DNA from 2 places in the Ardenticatena maritima genome. Region 1 is predicted to be linked to the other one. Evidence: riboswitches for the same ligand, from Rfam matches in the RefSeq annotation. Region 1 holds a riboswitch; the other holds the start of a gene.
The links. Region 1 has a riboswitch for thiamine pyrophosphate ahead of thiC (phosphomethylpyrimidine synthase ThiC). Riboswitches for the same ligand answer to the same signal wherever they lie in the genome.
Positions count from the first base shown of each region.

Region 2: another riboswitch for thiamine pyrophosphate. It lies ahead of SE16_RS09140 (thiamine ABC transporter substrate-binding protein); the one in region 1 lies ahead of thiC (phosphomethylpyrimidine synthase ThiC).

Region 1 covers NZ_LGKN01000004.1:588,639-596,332, reverse strand. Annotated here, with positions in the region: gene SE16_RS07445 (SDR family oxidoreductase) at 1-21, opposite strand, end outside; gene SE16_RS07440 (ABC transporter ATP-binding protein) at 44-1,660, opposite strand; gene SE16_RS07435 (hypothetical protein) at 1,806-2,270, shown strand; gene SE16_RS16390 (hypothetical protein) at 2,267-3,568, shown strand; TPP riboswitch at 3,634-3,746, shown strand; gene thiC (phosphomethylpyrimidine synthase ThiC) at 3,858-5,186, shown strand; gene thiO (glycine oxidase ThiO) at 5,256-6,380, shown strand; gene thiS (sulfur carrier protein ThiS) at 6,402-6,614, shown strand; gene thiG (thiazole synthase) at 6,654-7,448, shown strand; gene SE16_RS07405 (thiamine phosphate synthase) at 7,445-7,694, shown strand, end outside.
Region 2 covers NZ_LGKN01000005.1:285,859-293,552, forward strand. Annotated here, with positions in the region: gene namA (NADPH dehydrogenase NamA) at 1-52, shown strand, start outside; gene ndk (nucleoside-diphosphate kinase) at 109-558, shown strand; gene rsfS (ribosome silencing factor) at 620-997, opposite strand; gene SE16_RS09130 (alpha/beta hydrolase) at 1,179-1,997, shown strand; gene SE16_RS09135 (acyl-CoA mutase large subunit family protein) at 2,071-3,759, shown strand; gene SE16_RS09140 (thiamine ABC transporter substrate-binding protein) at 3,833-4,948, opposite strand; TPP riboswitch at 5,043-5,147, opposite strand; gene SE16_RS09145 (ATP-binding protein) at 5,464-7,101, shown strand; gene SE16_RS09150 (Ig-like domain-containing protein) at 7,106-7,468, shown strand.

The DNA.
Region 1 (7,694 bases):
CACAGCGCCTTGCAGTCTCATCGTTCGCCTCCTTTGGTGTTGCTTACTGCATCAGTGTATGCAACTCCGCCTCGCGCACGACTGGTGTTGTGAATCCCATCTCCCGCGCGAGCGCAGTTGCCGGCGGCCAGTCCAGCGCGGCGGCGGTGAGCACCGTTTCATCCGTCAGCACCTCATGCGGCGCGCCGTCGGCAAGCACGCGCCCTTGCGCCATGACCACGACCCGGTCGGCGATTTCCGCCACAAAACCGACATCGTGCGAGATGAGGAGCACGGTGCGCCCCGCCCGCCGCAACGCCTGCAAGAGCGCATAGAGCCGCAACAGGTCTTCACGGTCGAACCCGCCGGACGGTTCGTCGAAGATGAGCACGGGTGTTTCCATTGCCAGCGCGGCAGCAATGGTCACCCAGCGGCGGCGGTTGAGCGGCATATCGTAGGGGTGTACCTCGGCGTACTCGCTCAACCCGCACAACGCCAGGGCGCGCTCAACCGCGCTCCGCAAGCGTTCGGGGGGAAACCCGAGATTGCGCGGTCCATAGGCGACTTCGTCCCAAATGCGGCGGTGGAAGATTTGGTCATGTGGGTTCTGAAACACGTACCCCACGCGGTGCGCCAATTCGTGTGCGGCGCGTGCTGTGGCGTCCCACTCGCCCACGCGCACTGTTCCATTGTCGGGGCGCAACAGCCCGATGAACATCTTGCTGAGCGTGGTTTTCCCTGCGCCGTTTTGCCCCATCAGCGCCACCACTTCCCCCGGTTGGGCGTGCACGGAAACGCCGCGTAGCGCCTCCACGCCCGTGGGGTAGGTGTAGTGCACAGCGTGGGCTTCTATCCCCATGGGCGGGGCGGCGGCAACCGCCTCATCGGCAAGCGTCGGGGCGTCGTGCGGCCAGGGACGCCACCCTGGGCGCTCTGCGCGCACGCGCAAGGGGAGAAGCACCCCCCACCCATCATCGGGGGCGGCGTGCATTCCCGACGGAAGCGGAGCGTGCGCCGCCAAACGCCCCTCACGAAGCGCCAGCATCTCATGCAACACAGGCGTGGCGTATTCCAGCCGCTGGGTTGCCGCGAGGACATACCGCTCTTCTTCGGCGAGCGCGGCAAGCAGGGCGAAGACATCACGCGCCCCTTGGGGGTCGAGTTGGGCGGTGGGTTCGTCCAGCGCCAGCGCGTGGGGGTTCATCGCCAAAATGGTGGCAATCGCCACACGCTGTTGTTGTCCGCCGCTCAGAGCAAAAGGCGACCGCTCGGCAAGGTCGCTCAGCCCCAGGTGTTCGAGTGTTGCGGCAACACGGCGGCGAATCTCATCGGGGGGCACGCCCAGGTTTTCCAGCCCAAACGCCACTTCTTCAAACACCGTCAGCCGAACGCCGCTCAGTTGGTTGAATGGGTTGGCGAAGACAAGCCCCACGCGCATTACCCACTCAGCCAGCGGCGTTTCGCGCAGGGAGCGCCCTTCAAACAGGATGTCGCCGTGCATCTCCCCGCGGAAGAAATGGGGCACAAAGCCGGCCACCGCCGCCAAAAACGTGCTTTTGCCGGCGCCGTTCGCACCAATCACCAGCACTTTTGCACCACGTTGGAACGTGGCGTCGAGACCGTTGAGCGCCGGCGCTTTGGCGCCCAGGTAGGTGAACGCAAGGTGTTCTATGCGTAGCATGGTTGCTCCTCGTGCGATTGACCTGGTGCGCATTCTATGGGGCTCCGGCGGAAAAACAAAAGGCGCGCGTGGCTTTGACGCGGCTTTTTGGCGCAGGTAAAATGAAAAAACCGGTCGCCGATTGCTCACTCAAGGGGGAGAACGTATGCCAACCGAAATGGAAACCATTCTGCCGGGACGCCCTACACCGCCTGATTCGTTTGCTTTGCCGCCTTTACACACTGTGGAAGGCAAAGACGAAGTGGGCGACGCCTTACTCCATCTGACACACCGCTACCCGCCTGTGATTACGGCCGAATTTGATGACAAAGAGAAGGCGGAAGCCCTTGTGGCGCATGCTCGCACGCTCAATCTCTCCCGTTCTGACGCGATTTTGTTGTATGAAGTGCCGCGCGCCAGTGCCGCGCGTCCCAAACTTTCGGTATGGCAACGCATACGCAACGCGCTGATTGGGCCGCCCCCTGTGGTCGAAGTTGAGCCGGAAGAAGTTCGCTACAAGGTGGTGGTCAAACTCGACCGCGATGACCAGATTGCCGAGTTTGAAGCCCAATGCCGCCAAATGGGGGCGCTCTCCATCCAAACCCGAACATCACGCACGCTCAAAGAATGAACCGTTCTGCCCTCTGGACGGTGTTGGCGGTTGTACTCGCCTGGCTGATGGCCGCCTGTACGCCGACGCCATCGCCCACGCCGACACCCTCACCAACATCACGCCCGTTGCCCACGGCGACGCCCACCGCGTCGCCGTTCCCTTTGCCCACGGCAACCCCCTCGCCGACGCCGCGCGCACCGACGCCCACGCCCAATGTTCAACTGGTGCCCGAAACATACACCCATCCCGACGGGCTCTTTTCGCTACGCTTGCCGGTTGGCTGGCTCGCGCAGGACCTCTCCGATGAACGCGAGGTGCTGGTGCGCTTCGATTCGCCCGCCACAGCGTTGCACTCCGCGCGCTTCCTGGTCAATATCATCAATACGGGTGCGCCGCTTGCCGCTGACCATCTGCCCGCCCTGGCGGACGCGTACCTGCAAGCCTTCTTGCAAACGCTCTACCCCCTGGTGGAACCTACCATCACCACGCATAACGGCTTGTACACGGTCGAAGTCGCCTCTCCCGTGCCCGACCCCCAACAACAGGCGCGCTTGCGGCTCCTGTTCGATGTGCAGGGGCCTTTGCTGGTGGTGCTGGTGCAAGAAAGCACCAGCGTGCATTGGGAAGCCGTCGAACCGGTGCTGGACAGTATCGCTGCCAGTTTTCGCCTCTCGCCCGATGCCGCCGCGCACGTGCCCGCCGCCGCACCGTCTGAGGATACGGCGCTCGCCACGTTGACCGTCACCCGCACCACCACCTACACAGCCCCCACCGGCACGCTGTATCTGCTCGGCGTTGTGCAGGCGACTGATGACCGCGCCTATGCCGACGTGCTGGCGCATGTGCGCTTGCGTGATGCCGAGGGCGCGGTGCTTGCCGAAACCGAATGGCCGCTCCCATTGCCCTTTTTGCCCGCCGCCGCCGAGATGCCGCTGGAAGTGTTGGTGCCGTCCCCGCCGCCTGAGTGGACTACGTGGGATGTGACGTTCACGGGGCGAGCCGCCGAGCCTGCCGTGCAGGGACCCTTGCCCTACACCATCACAGTCGCGCAAGAACCCCCAACGTTTGGCGCGTATGCCGTGCAAGCCGAGGTGCGCAACGCAACCGCAACGCCGCTGGGCACGCTTTGGGTGGTGGGAGCGCTCTACGATGCCGAAGGGCGTCCGCTGGCCGTCGAAACGTTGACCACGCATGAGGCGGTGCCGCCGGGCGACATCGCCACCGTGCAACTCCTCTTTGCCGCCAAAGCCCCCGCCCCCGTGGCGGACGTGCGCCTTTTGGTGTTTGGGGAAGCCACTCAACCGGAGAAGCGCTAGACAGGCCGAATTTGCCCGCGCGTCGGCTTTGTTTACAATTCTCCTGCCTTGACAACTGTATATGCCGTCTCCGTTAGGGGAGTCCGGGGAGCCGGGCTGAGAGGGTGGCCGTATCCGCCACCGACCCTACGAACCTGATCTGGGTCATGCCAGCGCAGGGAAACGGAGGCAGTCCTGACGTTTGGTCTGCAACCGCCCTCGCTGGGGCGGTTTTTTGTTGCCCCAGCACGCCCCTACCGGTTCGCCCCCACTGAGACGGCGCCAACCAACCAAACCAGGGAGGTGCCAGATGCCCACACAACTTGAAGCCGCTCGCCAGGGAAAAATCACCGAACAAATGGCGTATGTCGCCGCGCGAGAAGGGCTTGACCCCGAAACGGTGCGCGACCTTGTCGCCGCTGGTCGGGTGGTGATTCCCGCCAACCCGAACCACACAACGCTGACGCACTTCACCGCCATTGGTGAAGGGATGCGTGTCAAAGTCAACGCCAATCTGGGCACGTCTTACGACTACGTGAACCCCGATGAAGAAGTCGAAAAGGCGCGCGTCGCCATCCAGTACGGCGCGGATACCATCATGGACCTTTCCACCGGGGGCGATTTGCGCGCCATCCGCCAGCGCATTCTCGACGTGGCGACGGTTCCGCTGGGGACGGTGCCCATCTACGAAGCCGAATTCCGCGCCGCGGCACGCAAGAGTTTCTTCGACATGACCGCCGATGAGTTGTTCGAGGTGATTGAAGAACATGGACGCCAGGGGGTGGACTACATCACCGTCCACGCCGGCGTCACGCTGGAAACCTTGCGGCGCTACCGCCACAGCGAACGTGTGACGGGGATCGTCTCGCGTGGTGGCGGGCTGATGGCGGCGTGGATGCTCAAAAACGAACGCGAAAACCCGCTGTGGGAACGCTACGACGACCTTTTGGAGATTGCCCGCACTTACGACATGACGCTTTCGCTGGGTGATGGTTTGCGCCCCGGAAGTCTCGCCGACAGCACCGACCGCGCCCAAATTCAAGAACTGTTGCTGATTGGTGAACTGGTGGAACGGGCACGCAAAGCCGGCGTGCAGGCGATGGTGGAGGGTCCCGGTCACATTCCGCTGAACGAGATTCAGACGAACGTGCAGATTCAGAAGAAACTGACCAACCATGCCCCGTTCTACATCCTGGGCATGCTCCCCATTGACACAGGGGCGGGCTTCGACCACATCGTCGGCGCGATTGGCGGCGCGCTGGCGGGTTGGCATGGGGCGGACATGCTCTGCTACCTGACGCCCGCCGAGCACCTGGGCTTGCCTACACCCGAACACGTGCGCGAGGGCGTCATCGCGTTCAAACTGGCGGCGCACATCGCCGACGTGGCGCGTGGTCGCCAGGCGGATTTGGAACGCAACCGCGCCATGAGCGAAGCGCGCTACCGCCTTGATTGGGAACGTCAGTTTGCCCTGGCGCTCTACCCCGACGAAGCCCGCCGCCTCTATCATGAGCGGGGCACGCGCACCAAGGCGTGCAGCATGTGCGGTCCATTCTGCCCGATGAACCTGGTGGAAGCGGTGTTGAAGCAAGGAAAGTCATTTGAACAGGTGATCTCGGCGGATATTCCCGTGGTCTGAACGCACAAGGGCGTGGCGCGAGCCGCGCCCTTGTTTCTTCAACCAAATAGTGACGAAAGGGAGGAACCTATGTCACGCATTGCGATTGTTGGCGGCGGTATCATGGGATTGGGGATTGGCTGGTATTTGGCGCGCGAAGGCGCCGACGTGACGGTGTTCGACCGGGGGCGCGCCGGTCGCGCCGCGTCATGGGTGGCGGGGGGCATGCTGGCGCCCCACGCCGAAGCAGAGCCGGGGGAAGAACGGCTGTTGCCGCTCCTCATTGAGGGGCACAAGCAATGGCCGGCTTTCGTCGAAGCGTTGGAAGAAGCCGCCGGCGTCTCGCTGGATTACCGCACCGATGGCACGCTGGTGGTGGCGCTGGACGCCGACGATGCCCGCAAATTCCGCTTCTGGTATGAGTACCTGCGCGGGATGGGGCAGCCTGTGGAATGGCTGAGCGGCTACGAGGTACGCAAGCGCGAACCGCACCTTTCGCGCGAAGCCGTTGCCGCCATTTGGAGCGGGCATGATTACCACGTTGACAACCGCCGCGTCGTGGAAGCGTTGAAGAGGGTTTTTGTGCAGGCGGGCGGCGCATTGCGCGAAGAAACGCCCGTGCGCGAAATTGTCATTGAAGGCGGGCGTGTGCGCGGCGTGCGTCTGGATGAGGGGGTGTTTGAAGCCGAGACGGTTGTGCTGGCTGCGGGCGCGTGGTCGCGTGAGATTGAAGGGTTGCCGCCCGACATTCGGCCGCCTGTGCGCCCCGTGCGCGGGCAGGTGGTCATTCTGCAAATGCCGCCCGAAGCCCCGTTGTTGCACCATGTGGTCTGGTGTATGGATGCTTACCTTGTGCCGCGGAGCAACGGGCAGTTGCTGATTGGCGCGACCGTCGAGGAGATGGGGTTCGATGCCACACCGACGGCGGGGGGCGTGTTCCACCTGTTGCGCGGGGCGTGGGAGTTGTTGCCTGCTGTGTACGATTTGCCGCTGACCGAAATCGCCGTGGGCTTCCGCCCCACCAGCCGCGACGATGCGCCCATTTTGGGCCCCACGCCTGTGGAGGGGCTGGTGATGGCGACCGGCCACCACCGCAACGGTATTTTGCTGGCGCCGCTCACGGCTGACGTGGTGAGCCGCTTTGTGCTGACGGGCGAACTCGATCCGCTGGCGCAACCGTTCACGTTGGCGCGGTTTCTTTCGCAACCGGCATGATGCAGTTGAAGGAGGTGTCCAATGACCCAACATGTGGTCTATGTGAACGGCGAAGCCCGTCCTTTGCGTGAGGAAACTGTGGCCGAATTGTTGCAAAGCATCGGGCTTCCGCCTGAAAAACCGGGTATTGCGGTCGCCGTCAATGCCGAAATTGTGCCGCGCGAGGCGTGGCGCACCCACCGCCTCAATCCCAACGACCGGGTGGAAATTGTGCAGGCGGTTGCAGGTGGTTGAAAAAAGCAAGCAGACGAGGCAGAAACAGGAGGAACAGCCATGACCACAGCGGTTCAGACAAGCACACCACTGACCATTGCAGGGCGCACCTTTTCGTCGCGTCTCTTCATTGGCACAGCGCGCTACCCCAATCGGCAAGTGATGCTGGATGCGCTGGAAGCGAGCGGCGCGGAGGTGGTGACGGTGGCGATTCGCCGTGTGCGCCCCGACGCCGAGGGCGAAAACCTGTACGACCTACTCCGCGAGCGCTACTTCATCTTGCCGAATACGGCCGGGTGCTACACAGCCCGCGATGCCGTGTTGACGGCGCACCTGGCGCGTGAGGCGTTGGGGACGAACTGGGTGAAACTGGAAGTCATCGGGGATGAGGATACGCTCTTCCCGGACGTGGAGGAGTTGTTGAAGGCGGCTGAGCAGTTGGTGCGTGATGGGTTTGTGGTGTTGCCCTACTGCAACGACGATCCTGTCACCTGCAAGAAGTTGGAAGATATCGGGTGTGCGGCGGTCATGCCGCTTGGCGCGCCCATTGGGTCTGGCATGGGGATTCGCAACCCGTACAACCTGCGCATTATTCGCGAGATGGTTTCGGTGCCGCTGATTGTGGATGCGGGGGTTGGCACGGCGTCGGATGCGGCGATTGCCATGGAACTGGGGTGCGACGGTATCTTGCTCAACACGGCGGTTGCGCAAGCGCGCGACCCCGTAAAGATGGCGCGCGCCATGCGCTACGCGATTGAGGCGGGGCGGCTGGCGTATGAGGCGGGGCGCATTCCGCGCAAGTTGTACGCCAATGCGTCAAGCCCGCTGGAAGGCATGCCGGAGTTTGGCTGGTGAACCGCTTACCGCGGCCGCCCCTGCTCATCATCAGCGACCGCCGTTTGGCGCGCCGCCCGCTCTCGGAGGTTGCGGTTGACGTGTTTGAGGCGGGGGCGCGCTGGTTCATGCTCCGCGAGAAGGATTTGCCGCGCGTGCAGGCGGCGGCGTTGGCGCGCGCTTGCCACACTGCGGCTGAGGCGTATGGCGCGGTGTTGACGCTCAACATGCCGCATGCGGTGGAGATTGCGCGCGAGGTTGGGGTGT
Region 2 (7,694 bases), on a different contig from region 1:
CTACGACGTGGACTGGCCCAGGCAGTACGAACGCGCCAGACCACTTCGCTGAGCAAGACCAGACCCGTATCAAGTCATTCTGAGAGACAGAGAAGGAGGAACAGACCAATGGAACGCACACTTGTCATCGTCAAACCGGACGGCGTTCAGCGTGGGCTGACCGGTGAAGTCATCAGCCGCCTGGAACGGCGCGGCTTGAAAGTGGTGGCGCTGAAAATGATGAACGTGAGCCGCGAACTGGCGGAACAGCACTACGCTGTGCACAAAGGCAAACCCTTCTACGATGGGCTGATTGACTACATCACATCCAGCCCCGTCGTGGTGATGATTGTGGAAGGGAAGAACGCCATCAAAGCCGTGCGCAACACCGTCGGCGCCACCAACCCCGTGGACGCCGCGCCGGGCACGATTCGCGGCGATTTTGCCATGGACATCGGGCGCAACATTGTGCACGCCTCGGATGGTCCGGAAACGGCGGCGTTTGAAACGTCGCTCTGGTTCAGCGAAGACGAAATTTGCGCCTACACGCGCAACACCGACACCTGGATTTACGAATAATCCCCACCGCACACAAAAAAACGCCCCTCACATCGAGGGGCGTTTTGCATGGCGTCAAACGTTACTGAATGCGCAGCACCACCGGCGCATCTTCGTACAACGTTTCCAGTTGGTAATAGGCGCGCTGTTCGGGCGAGAACAGGTGAATAATCACATCCACGTAGTCCAGCAAAATCCAGCCGGTTTCCGCTTCGCCCTCACGATGAAAAGGCTTCGCGCCCACATCTTCGCGCAAGCGGTCTTCAATCGCTTTGGAAAGCGCGCGCAACTGTCGGTCGCTTTCGCCAGTGGCGATGACAAAGTAATCGGTAATGGGCGAACGCCCACGCACATCAATCAAGACAATGTTGCTCCCTTTGCGGTCTTCCGCAGCATCTACTGCGATACGCGCAATGGCGGCCGCATCAGCATCCGTTTGTTGGTGTTTCACGTCTGTCATTGCACCTCACTTCATCAATCTGAATGTTCTACCTGAGCGTTGCCCATTTTAGCATAAGAAAGCGCAACGTTCAACGTCTGCACGGCACTGCAACGTGCCATTGAGCGCAGAGGCTTGAATTTTCTCCCTTCTCTCTCTACAATGGAAGCGTAGCCCGATGAAACGTGCGCCAGGAGCCCATGTGATTGGTGAACGCCTCGCCAAACGGAGCAAACAACTGGTTTTGCGCACCATCAACCACGCCTACGAGACGCCGCACACACCCTTTCGCGCCACCACCCGCGACGGCGTTTCCATCGCGGGCGTTCATTTGCGCCGCCAAAGCGACACAGTGGTGATCTACGCTCATGGCTTTCTGAGCAACAAATATCATCGCGCCGTTCCCGCCTTTGTGGAACATCTCGCCACGCATTTCGACGCCATCGCGTTCGACTTCCGCGGGCATGGCGAAAGCGGCGGGCGAGCCACCTTTGGCGAACTTGAAGTGCTGGACGTCGAAGCCGTGGTTGCGTATGCACGCCGACAAGGCTACCACCGCATCATCACCGTTGGCAGTAGCATGGGGGGCGCGGCGGTTCTGCTGCATGCGGCGCTGTTGGGCGGCGTGGACGGCGTCGCCACCATCGGCGCGGTCGCGCACCTGCGCTACATGCGGAGCAGCACCGCCTCACTCGGCTTGCGCCTGCTCTTCAAAACACGGCTGGGGCGCGTCGCCGCCGAAATGGGGCGCGGTACGCGCATTGGCGCACTGCGCATCAGCATTCCGCCTGTGGACGTGGTGCACCGTATCCGCGAACCGGTGCTCTTCATTCATGGGGAATGGGATCCGCTCATCGCGCCTGAGTCGGCGCTGGCGCTCTACGAGCGCGCTGTTGAACCCAAAACATTGCGTTTGTTGCCCCGCACCGGGCACGATATTCCCATCCTCACGCCGCAGACCGCCGACTTTTTGACAAGGTGGATACGTCAAGCCATTCTAGGCGGAGCAGAATGGACGTAAGCCAACGAGCCTGTTGCGTTGCGTGAAGCGAAGCCCAACAACCAAAAGATGACATATCACAAAGGAGTGAGCCATGAACCTGTTCAACCAAGAAGCCCTTGAACGCCTTGCCGAACACGAGAAGCAGTGGGAAGAAACCACCGTCCAGAAAAGCATCTCCCGCTTCCCCGAACGCTATCCCGATTTTAGCACCATGTCGGGTGTGCCCATCAAGCGCCTGTACACCCCGCTCGACCTTGCCGACATGGACTACGAGCAATCGCTCGGCTTTCCCGGCGAATACCCCTTCACCCGCGGCATCCACGCCACCATGCACCGCGGCCGCCTCTGGACCATGCGCATGTTTGCGGGCTTTGGGAGTGCCGAGGAAACCAACGCCCGCTTCAAGTACCTGCTCGAACAGGGGCAAACCGGGCTTTCGATTGCGTTCGACCTGCCCACGCTCTACGGCTACGACACCGACGACCCACACGCCGAAGGTGAATTTGGCATTTGCGGCGTGGCGTGCAGTTCCCTGCGCGACATGGAAATCCTGCTTGATGGGCTGCCGCTGGACAAAATCACCACCTCGATGACCATCAACAGCCCTGCCGCCATCATCTGGGCGATGTACATCGTCGCTGCTGAAAAACGGGGCATTCCCCGCCACAAACTGGGCGGCACCATCCAGAACGACATTCTCAAAGAGTACATCGCCCAAAAAGAATTCATCTTCCCGCCCGAACCATCCATGCGCCTGGTGACCGACACCATCGAATTTGGCGCGAAAGAAATGCCCAAGTGGAACCCCATCTCCGTCTCCGGCTACCACATTCGCGAAGCCGGCAGCACCGCCGTGCAAGAACTGGCGTTCACGCTGAGCGACGGCTTTGAATATGTCCGCTGGGCGCTTGAGCGCGGGCTGGATATTGACGAATTTGCGCCGCGTATCTCCTTCTTCTTCAACGCGCACAACGACTTTTTCGAGGAAATCGCCAAATTCCGCGCCGCCCGCCGCATTTGGGCGCGTGAAATGCGCGAAACCTTTGGCGCCAAGAATCCGCGGTCGTGGTTCATGCGCTTCCACACGCAAACCTCGGGCGTCAGCCTGACGGCGCAACAGCCGCTGAACAACGTCGCGCGCGTGGCCATTCAAGCGCTGGCGGCTGTGCTGGGCGGCACGCAAAGCCTGCACACCAACTCCATGGACGAAGCGCTGGCACTGCCGAGCGAAGCCGCGGTGACGGTGGCGCTCCGCACGCAACAAATCATCGCGCATGAAAGCGGCGTCACCAACACGGTTGACCCGCTGGGCGGTTCCTACTTTGTGGAAGCGCTCACGAACGAAGTTGAGCGGCAAGCCTACGACTACTTCCGCCGCATTGAAGAAATCGGCGGTGTGTTGCCCGCTATCGAACAGGGCTTCTTCCAGCGCGAAATCGCCGAAGCGTCGGCGCAATTCCAATGGGAAGTTGAAACCAAGCGGCGCATTATCGTCGGCGTCAACGAATACACGATGGCCGAAGAAGTCGAAATCCCCATCTTGAAGATGGACGAAGCCGGCTATGAGCGCCAGGTGCGCCGCCTGAACGAAGTGCGCCGCACGCGCGACAACCGCGCTGTGCGCCAGCGGCTTGCCGAACTGCGCCAAGCCGCCCAACGCGACGACGTCAATCTCATGTACCCCATCATCGAAGCGGTGAAGGAGTACGCCACGTTGCAAGAGATGATGGACGTCCTGCGCGAGGTGTGGGGCGAATATCGCGAACCGCTGATTGTGTAGTCGCCTTTGCCAGCCGAAAGAAAACGGCACGGGGGCGCCCCCGTGCCGTTTTTTCATACCGACGTGTTCCCGTTCAGCGCAGGACAATCTCGGTCCAGCGTTCGATCCACTCTTCGCGGTGTTGTTCGATTGCTTCCGGCGGAACCACGGCGGGCTTTTCCGCCACCTTGCCATGCTTGACAAACACCTCGGGCAATTCCACGTCTGGCCGCGCCGGGAAGACGAACATTTGCAACGGGATATCTTCCTGGAACGTGGGCGAGAGCATGAAATCGAGCAAGGCTTTGCCCAACTCCGGATTGGCGGCGTTTTTCAGCAAGCCCGCAAATTCAATCTGGCGGAAGCAGGTGTTATCAGCAATGATGGCTTCGGTGGGCGGTTCTTCGGGTTGCGGGTCGGCAAAGTACACTTCCGCCACCGGGCTGGTCGCATAACTGACCACGATGGGGCGTGTCCCTTCACCACTGCCGCCGCTAAACTGCCCATAGTAGGCGTCTTCCCAGCCGTCCGTCACCAACACATCGTTGGCGCGCATCTCACGCCAGAAATCTTCCCAGGTGTACTCGCCTTCCGTGCCAAACGCGCCAATCGTCGCCAGCATAAACGCCAACCCAGGCGATGACGTAGCCGGGTTCTCAACCACCGTCAACCCCTTGTATTCAGGCTTCGTCAGGTCGCGCAGGGTTTGCGGCTTGGGCAGGTTGTTCTCCGCAAAATACGCCTTGTCAATGTTCAGGCAGACATCGCCCCAATCAATCGGCACAAGGCGATTTTGCGGGTCGAGTTTGAGGTCGTCAGGAACGTGTTCCAACCCCGCGGGGGTGTACGGTTCTGTAATGTCGGCGTCAATCGCGCGGCTGAAGAAGGTGTTATCCACGCCGAAAATCACATCGGCGAGGGGGTTTTCCTTGCTCAAAATAGCCTGGTTGAGCGTTGTCCCCGCGTCGCCCCCCTTCACAAATTCGATCGTGGCGTTGTGTTCGGCTTCAAACGCCGCCAACACCTCTTCGCTCACGCTGAAACTATCGTGCGTCAGCAAGCGAACGACACGCGGCTCGTTCGTCTGCGTCTCGCCGCCGGCTTCTTCCTGCACTGTCGGCTCCGCCGTCGGCGTGCTTTCTCCGCCGCATGCCGAAACCGCCATCACCAGCACCCACAACAGACTCCACAACCACCATTTGGTACGCATAGAAACTCCTCCTTGCCATACATGCTCGTTGGTCTGCACACGTGGGCTCGCATAGACAACAAAAACACCCGGAAGCATGATGCCGCCGGGTGAACCCATTGGCACCCTGCTTCCCTCCGCCGGCATGACCCGGATCAGGTTCAAGGGGTTCTCGCCCAAGCGAGTCTCAGCCACTGACGCGGCACCCCCAGCAGTGGTGCATGTTGTCTTCGATTGTTCGTGTGCGCCCAAAGTGTATGCGGAGTGATGCAAAGCACCAAACAGCAACGTAGAGCGAAAACAAAAAGGCCACCGCTTGCGCGGTGACCTTTTTGTGATGCACCGAGTGGGCTCGCGCTCTCAGTGCATCATCCCCCCCCAACCAACCGTGTTTCTCGGAGGCATGTCCTACTCTACCAGAAAAGTATTACAAAGAACATTACAATCGCCACTTTTCGCCGCACAATGACATTGATTTGTCGCATACTTCGCGTATCATACACCCCATCCCAAACGGTTTGGCAAGGAGCAAGAAGATGAAGCGCAAAATACTGGGGAGTGTCACCGGCGGCACCTTTCTGGACGGGCTGGACGTTCGCCTGGAACCTGACATCAACACCGAGGACGTGCCTGTTGGCAGTTTTTGCGTCCTTGAAGGCGACCGCTACCGCTATTTTGGCACCGTGCAAAACGTGCGCCTGCACGCCACCGACAACCGTCTCATGGTCGTGCCGCCGCGTCATCTCTCACCATTCGCCCAGCGCATTATCCGCGGCACAGCGGGATACGCCGTCGCCGAAATCAAGCCGGCGCTGATGATCGAACGCCTGCCCGAAAACGCCATCGTGGATGAGGTGCAGCCTCCCCGCCCGGTGAAGACCATTCCCATGCACTTCGCCCACATGGTGGAAGCCCGCCCCGAAGATTTTGTGCTCGTCTTCGGGGAGGAGCGCGACGACCCGCAATCTACGTTCTTTGCGCTGGGCAAGCCGCTCACCATGGAGATTGACGTCTGTGTGGACCTGCGCCGCCTTGTCGAACGTTCAACGGGGATTTTTGGGAGCACAGGCACGGGGAAAAGTTTCCTCACGCGCCTTTTGCTGAGCGGTATCATCTGGAAAGACGTGGCGGTCTCGCTCGTGTTCGACATGCACGGCGAATACGCTACCAGCCAGCAATCCGAAAGCGGCGACTGGGTGAAAGGCTTGCGCGACCTCTTCGGCAGTAGTCGCGTCGCCGTCTATTCCCTCGATGAAAACAAGACCTCGAACGTGGATGGAAACATCGTCATCGGTCTGAACCACATCGAAAGCGGCGATATTTTGCTGCTGCAAGATGAGTTGGGGTTGCCCAAAGGCACTACCGAAACCAACATCGCCCAACTTGAACGCGCATTTGGTGAAGGCTGGGTGAGCGCTTTCCTCGCCCTGGATCCCGAGGAGGTGAAAACATTTGCTGATGAAATCGGCGGGCATGCCGGCTCACTGCAAGCCCTGCACCGCAAACTGACCCGCCTGCGCAACAAGAGCTACGTCCTCGACAACGCTGACTACAACGCCATAGACCAGATCTTGCGGCTTATCGAAAATGGTCGCCATGTCATCGTGCAATTCGGGCAGTACAACAGCCTGCTCGATTACCTGCTGGTCGCCAATATCATCACCCGCCGCATCCGCAATCGCTACGAAGAGCAGGTCGAGAAGTTCCTGCTCACCAAGCAGGACGCCGACAAACCCAAACCATTGGTGATTGTCGTGGAAGAAGCGCACAAGTTTCTCGGTCCCGAAATGGCGCACCAAACCATTTTTGGCACCATCGCGCGCGAAATGCGCAAATACTTTGTGACCCTGCTCATCGTGGACCAGCGCCCCAGCGGAATTGACGATGAAATCCTTTCGCAGTTAGGCACACGCATCTCCGGTCGCCTCAACGACCAGCGCGACCTTGACGCGGTACTCACCGGCGTTGCCGACCGCGCGACTGTGCGCAGTATGCTCACCACACTGGACACGCGCCAGCAAGTGGTTGTGTTCGGGCATGCCATGCCCATGCCGGTGCAATTGCGCACACGCCGCTACGATGAAACCTTCTACCAGCAAGTGCGCGGGGGCAAAAAAGGACCCTCATTGGACGCCCAAGACCTCGACCAGTTGATTGATGACCTTTACGGCTAGGTGTATGCGTTTCCTGGTGTTGGGGCTGTTGGCGCTGGGGCTCGTTGCATGTGGCGCGTCGCCGGCGCCAACAGTTGACATCATCGCGCCGGTGAACGGGCAACGCATTCCCACAGGTCGTGAAGTTGGCGTACACGTGCGCGCAAACGCCCCCCACCCCCTTGACCGCGTTGAGTTTTACGCGAACCGTGAGCTCTTCGCTGTGCTCACCCCACCCCACGCCACGACCACGTTTGAAGGCGTTGCCTATTGGGTGCCGCCCACCCCCGGCGCGGTGCGGTTCGACGTGCGAACGTTTGATCGGTTTGGGCACGCCAGCATGCTTACCACAGTGGTGGTGGAAGCCGTGGGGGAACCTCTGCGATAGCAAAATGGGCACAAAAAAACGTTGCCGCCCTGGGGGGAGCAGGGCGGCAACCGTCGAGGAGGGGGAACAGCTGGTGTTTGGTTGTACCGGTCTCAACTCTCTAAACGCCACAAGCGAAATTTTTTGCGCATAAGCAGGCCAATTTTCGCCTTTTTTCGTGTGGAATGAGCGTTTCAAGCCGCTGCCGGTGCCGCCGCCGCCGTCCACCGTCCACCAGCGCAGGTCG